Regions from separate parts of the Vibrio rhizosphaerae genome, predicted to be linked through region 1. Evidence: riboswitches for the same ligand, from Rfam matches in the RefSeq annotation. Region 1 holds a riboswitch; the other holds the start of a gene.
The links. Region 1 has a riboswitch for thiamine pyrophosphate ahead of thiC (phosphomethylpyrimidine synthase ThiC). Riboswitches for the same ligand answer to the same signal wherever they lie in the genome.
Positions count from the first base shown of each region.

Region 2: another riboswitch for thiamine pyrophosphate. It lies ahead of thiB (thiamine ABC transporter substrate binding subunit); the one in region 1 lies ahead of thiC (phosphomethylpyrimidine synthase ThiC).

Region 1 covers NZ_AP024903.1:3,463,713-3,467,135, reverse strand. The annotation lists gene OCV37_RS15065 (glycoside hydrolase family 43 protein) at 1-458, shown strand, start outside; gene crcB (fluoride efflux transporter CrcB) at 905-1,288, shown strand; TPP riboswitch at 1,333-1,431, shown strand; gene thiC (phosphomethylpyrimidine synthase ThiC) at 1,582-3,423, shown strand, end outside.
Region 2 covers NZ_AP024903.1:416,399-419,821, reverse strand. The annotation lists gene thiP (thiamine/thiamine pyrophosphate ABC transporter permease ThiP) at 1-830, opposite strand, end outside; gene thiB (thiamine ABC transporter substrate binding subunit) at 845-1,834, opposite strand; TPP riboswitch at 1,914-2,049, opposite strand; gene OCV37_RS01890 (flavin prenyltransferase UbiX) at 2,090-2,713, opposite strand; gene mpl (UDP-N-acetylmuramate:L-alanyl-gamma-D-glutamyl-meso-diaminopimelate ligase) at 2,710-3,423, opposite strand, start outside.

The DNA of each region.
Region 1 (3,423 bases):
TATATATTGCTGAAATGCTGTCACCGACAACATTAAAGTTACCGGCCAGTCGTCTGTCGATCCCTGAGTTTGACTGGGAGGTTCAGGGCTTTATGGTGAATGAAGGTCCGTACATTTTGATTCGTCATGGGAAAGTCTGGTTGACCTATTCCGCCAGTGCTACCGATGAGCGCTATTGTATGGGACTTTTACAAGCTGATGAAAATGCGGATTTACTTGACCCGGCCAGTTGGCACAAATCGCCAAACCCAGTGTTTGTCACCAATGCGGACAAGCATGTTTTCGGGCCAGGACACAGCTGTTTTACCAAAGATGAGCAGGGGCATGATATTTTGGTTTATCATGCCCGTGATTATACAGAGATTGACGGTGACCCGTTGTGGGACCCGAACCGCCATACCCGAATGAAGCCGGTTGTCTGGGATGGTGATCAGCTGGTTCTGGGTCAGGCTGAATAATGAATTGGATCGGTGTTGAATCGCAAGAGCAACACCGATACGACGAAAGACCGGTGTCTGTCTTGCTTGGAATTGAGGAATCGACTTCGATATAAATTAACTGAGTTGATTCCTCAGTGACATGTCACTCTGATGTTCGGAGCGGATTTATATTTTTGATCTTCTTCATCTCACACAGTACCATCATTTTATTCATCTCCCTCAAATCACAGATAATGAGTTGTGTAGTATAGACAGTCATTGTATATCGGCACTTGTATGCGTTGAGATCCTGACTTAGGTATCAACTATATGATAATTGATGAATATAAAATCGGGTTAAGTACAGGATTAAAGCAATAAAGTGACTCCTGTAACTTTTTTATGGTGTGAATTTATCTAAGGCCCAGTGCTCTTATTTTTAATGGTAAAAAGGGTGTCACTCGGTCTTTTTTGAGGAAATGATGATGAGTCAGTTCTCTATACTTGGCTTTATAGCCTTTGGGGGCGCATTTGGTGCTTGCTCTCGTTATTTAATTTCAGAGCTTTGTGCCTTTTTATTTGGTAAAGGTTTTCCTTATGGAACGCTGACAGTGAATATTTTAGGCTCCTTGATGATGGGGCTTTTAATTGCCGCAATTCAGGAACAGCTAATTTCCGTTGAGCCATGGCGTCAAATTATCGGATTGGGATTCTTAGGTGCTTTGACTACCTTCTCTACGTTCTCAATGGATAATGTCTTGCTAATGCAGCAGGGAGCATTTCTCAAATTTGGCCTGAATATTTTGTTGAATGTGGTTTTGAGTATTTCTGCGGCGTGGGTTGGGTTTCAACTGCTCACGAAGAGTTAAATCGTTTTTTTACTTTGTTTAATAAAAGCCATTCTCTATAATGTTTTTACTTGTCGGAGTGCCAAAAGGCTGAGACCGTTCATTCGGGATCCGTTGAACCTGATCAGGTTAATACCTGCGAAGGGAACAAGAGAGAATATTCAGGCTATATTTCATTTCATCACAGCCTCTCTATTGTCCGAAAATCTGTCTGTATGTCGTTTTCTTGATCATACGACAATCGATTTTCACCTCTTGTCTCTGCATCCTTCCGTCAAGCATTTCTTTCTTAACCATTTACTGGAGAAAAATGCATGTCGAGCCGTAAACAATCCAGACTGGAAGCTAAACAGTTTATTGAAAACATCCAGTCAACACCTTACCCCAATTCAACCAAAGTCTATGTACAGGGATCCCGGACCGATATCCGGGTACCGATGCGAGCGATTCAACTGGCCGATAGTCTGGTCGGACAATCCAATGATGGCCCACGCTATGAGCCCAACGAAGCGATCCATGTTTATGATACATCTGGGGTGTACACCGATCCTGAATATACCGTTGATGTTTATCAGGGGTTGCCTCCGTTAAGACAGCATTGGATAGAAGCGCGGTCTGATACACAAGTCATTGATCAAATGACCTCTCATTATGCGCGTGAGCGTCTGGCGGATCATACGCTGGATACGTTGCGCTATGGTCATCTACCACGTATTCGTAAGGCATTGTCCGGCCATTGTGTGACTCAGCTCCATTATGCCCGTCGCGGAATCATAACACCTGAAATGGAGTTTATTGCGATTCGTGAGAACATGCAGCGGCAGCAGTATCGCGATGAACAGTTGAATTTACAGCATCCGGGAGAGAGCTTCGGTGCGCATTTACCTGAGGCGATCAGTGCTGAATTTGTCCGACGTGAAGTTGCAGAAGGGCGGGCGATTATTCCTGCCAATATCAATCACCCTGAATCTGAACCGATGATTATCGGGCGTAATTTTCTGGTCAAAGTGAATGCCAATATTGGTAATTCTTCGGTCACATCATCGATTGAAGAAGAAGTCGAGAAACTTGTCTGGTCTACGCGTTGGGGGGCTGACACGGTGATGGACCTGTCAACCGGACGTAATATTCATGAGACAAGGGAATGGATTCTGCGTAATAGTCCGGTTCCGATCGGTACGGTTCCAATGTATCAAGCACTGGAAAAAGTAAACGGTGTTGCCGAGAATCTGACTTGGGAAGTGATGCGAGATACATTGATTGAACAAGCAGAACAAGGCGTTGATTACTTCACCATTCATGCCGGCGTCTTGCTGCGTTATGTGCCGATGACTGCGAAACGAGTGACAGGAATTGTCTCTCGCGGTGGTTCTATCATTGCCAAGTGGTGTCTGGCCCATCATGAAGAAAACTTTCTCTATACCCATTTCCGGGATATTTGTGAAATCTGCGCTCAGTATGATGTTTCGCTTTCGTTAGGTGATGGGCTTCGGCCCGGTTCGGTGGCGGATGCGAATGATGAAGCCCAGTTCTCTGAACTCAGAACATTGGGAGAACTGACTAAAATTGCATGGGATTATGATGTTCAGGTGATGATTGAAGGCCCCGGACATGTACCGATGCACTTAGTTAAAGAGAATATGGAAGAACAGTTGCGCCACTGTTCGGAAGCTCCATTCTATACGTTAGGCCCGCTGACGACTGATATTGCACCGGGATATGACCATATTACGTCGGGGATTGGTGCCGCCATGATTGGTTGGTACGGTTGCGCTATGCTCTGTTATGTCACCCCGAAAGAGCATCTCGGATTACCTAATAAAGACGATGTAAAAACCGGATTAATCACCTACAAAATTGCCGCTCATGCAGCGGATTTAGCGAAAGGGCATCCCGGTGCACAGATTCGAGACAATGCTCTGTCAAAAGCCCGGTTCGAATTCCGCTGGGAAGACCAGTTTAATCTGTCGCTAGATCCGGTGACTGCTCGTGCTTTCCATGATCAGACATTGCCTCAGGAATCGGGAAAGGTCGCTCATTTTTGTTCAATGTGTGGTCCTAAGTTCTGTTCGATGAAGATCTCTCAGGAAGTCCGCGACTATGCCAAAGCTCAGCAAAATGAACATCCGGCCCAAGAGCAAGATGTCCCTATTCAG
Region 2 (3,423 bases), 460 kb from region 1:
CTATCCCGGAATAACGGCTGACGAGGGGAAACTCCCTGACTACTGACATTGATAGTTTTCGTCAGACTTTGCAGCATAAAAGCCAACAAACCGCACAATACCATTTGCCACAGAGCCAGCATGGCACCGGCGCGCAGATCAAAATCAAACTTAATCGCCTGATAAATTGCCAGTTCGATCGTCGTAGACTGCGGCCCGCCCCCCAGAGCCATCACAGTCGCAAAGCTGGTAAAACACAACATGAAAACCAACCCGGCGACATGAGGAATTTGTTGGCGAATCCGCGGCCAGTTGACGTAACGGAACACTTGCCACGGTGTCATTCCCAGATGACAGGCTAATAAATTTTGCTCTTTCGGAATCATTTCCAGCGAATGTAAAAACAGGCGGCTGGCATAAGGCAGGTTAAAAAAAACATGTGCCAGCAAGATCCCGTTCAAGCCATAGATTGAAACACTGAAATCCAGTCCCAGCGAATGCATTCCCCCGGCAATAAAGCCACTGCGACCATAAATCGCCAATAAACCAAATACCCCGACCAATACAGGAATAACCAAGGTGGTAGAGAAGAGTTTGATCAGTAACTCACGTCCGGGAAATGCACGACGATGCAGAGCTAAGGCAACCGGAATTGCCGGAATCACACTGAACAGCGTGGATAACAGTGCCTGATAAAAACTAAACCGCGTGACATGGAGATAATAAGGATCGCTCAGCACAGCGGTCAGTTCGAGACCAGAAGCATGAACCAACAATGCGCCAAAAGCACTCAAAATAAAGGCCACCACCCCCGTGGCGACCCAGAGCCCGATGCGGGGCGTCCGTTGCAATTTCACGGCAGCGGCTATCGAGCTTGCGTGAGCGCGGTTTGCCACTCGCGAATCCAATGTTTGCGGTTTTCAGCAACCTGCGTCGCACTAAACTGCAATGTTTTTTTCGGGACAGAGAGATGACGGAAAGCGTCCGGCAGAGTGACCGAGGTGACCGGATACATCCAGTTCGTCGTCGGGATCACCGACTGAAAATCCTCACTCAACATAAACTGCATGAACTGATCGGCCAGCGCCTGATGTGGACTGCCCGCCAATTTCGCCGCCACTTCAACCTGCATGTAATGGCCTTCCGAAAACTCAGCCGCAGCATATCGGTCATCCTGCTCAGCGACCTGATGATAAGCCGGCGAAGTGGTGTACGACAGAACCATATCCGACTCACCTTTCAGAAACATCGAATAAGCCTCCGACCAGCCTTTGGTGACCGTCACTGTTTTCTTCGCCAATTGTTGCCAAGCCTCTGCCGCATGCTCACCATAGACGGATTTCATCCATAACAGTAACCCTTGCCCCGGTGTCGAGGTGCGTGGATCCTGATAGATAATTTTCAAGTCCGGGGATTGTCCGACCAGAGCTTTAAGACTCTGAGGTGGGTGAGGGAGTCGATCCTTACGATACACAAAGGCAAAATAACCATAATCGTAAGGAATGAACACATCATCATGCCACCCATTGGGTAACGTCAATGCTGCAGTATTGACATGATGTTTAGCGAACAGCCCCGTCTGTTTGGCTTCTGCCATCAGGCTGTCGTCCAGCCCCAGAACGATATCCGCCTGACTATGATGACCTTCAAGCCGCAGACGATTAAGAATGGATACACCGTCATCGAGGGCGACATAATTCAGCTCACAGCCACAGCGCGCCTCAAATGCTTTCTGAATCGCAGGCCCGGGGCCCCATTCTGAAGTAAATGAATCGTAGGTATAAACGGTTAATGTCGGGGATTTGGCCTGCACCGCGCCAGCGGTCAGACTCAGGGCGAAGATGCCTGCATAAATCGAGGCTTTAGAATAGTTCAATGTCACAGCTCGCTCTCCTTGCTACGAGCGGCACAGGGTTGAGGCAGGCCTCAAAAAAGGGCAGACCAAACTCAATTCCTACGCCAGCATTATCTGGTTCAGGTCGTTGCGGGTTCCGGGCAATTGCCCAATCTCAGCACCATAACAACATCCCGAACCGGTTATTTGTCATGGAAGCTCCCCGATGAGTGCGGATGATTTTACTGTGAATTGAATCAATGTGCTACTGATGATTCAGCGCTGATATCCCCAGCGCGGCACAACCGTTTGCTCAATCCCCAGATGATCAAGAATCCGCGCAACCATAAAATCGACTAAATCATCAATCGACTCCGGCTGATGATAAAATCCGGGTGCGGCCGGCATAATCGTCACACCGACCTGAGACAACTTGAGCATATTTTCCAAATGAACCGTTGAAAAAGGGGTTTCCCGCACCACCAGCAGCAGTTGTCCTTTTTCTTTGATCACCACATCGGCTGCCCGCTCAATCAAATTGTCCGACATCCCATAAGCAATCGAAGCAACACTCCCGGCAGAACACGGGCAAACGACCATTTGTTTGGGCGCAGACGAACCGGAAGCCACCGGAGAAAACCAATCTTCTTTGCCACAGACAACCAACTGTTCCCCACGACATTGCAGGTGCTCAACCAAAGCCTGATGGGCCTTATCCGGCGCAGCAGAAAGCTTGAGGCCATGCTCGGTCGCCAACACAACTCTGGCTGCTGATGAAATTAACAGATAGACCTGATAATCCGCAGCCAGCAGGTGTTGCAGTAAGCGTAAGCCATAAGGAGCGCCAGAAGCGCCGGTCCAAGCAAGGGTAATCGATTTTTCATGCGAAAGACGGCTCATACGCGCCCCTCCAACTGTTGCAGGAGTTTGTCATGAATGCCGCCGAAACCACCATTACTCATCACCAAAATCGAATCTCCAGCGTCAGCGACCTGCACCACTTGTTGTACTAAAGCATCAATCTCATCAGCCGTGTATCCCGGCTGGTGACACTGTGCGACCACATCAGCAACAGGCCATGTCAATTCTTGCGGCTGATAGATAAACACCATATCCGCCTGAGCCAAAGCATCTGCCAGCGCCTGCTTATGCACACCCATTTTCATCGTTGCCGAGCGAGGTTCCAGTACCGCCAGAATCCGTTGCGCCCCGACTTTCGCACGCAGCCCGGCCAATGTCTGTTGAATGGCCGTCGGATGGTGGGCAAAGTCATCATAAACCGTCACACCATGCACTTCACCACGCAGCTCCAGACGACGTTTCGTATTGACAAAATCGCCCAGCGCTTCACAAGCGATGGCCGGCAAAACACCGACATGACGCGCTGCCGCAACGGCCATGATTGCGTTATGTACATTATGATCGCCGATCAAATCCCATGAAACCGTGCCGACAGACTCACCATTGAATAATATTTGGAATGATGATCCATCTTTTGCCAATTTTGTTGCATTCCAGTTTGCATTCTCTCCGCAGAACTCTTGTTCACTCCAGCATCCGCGTTCTAAAACATCATTTAATGCCAGATCATTTTGGGGAGAAAGGATGCG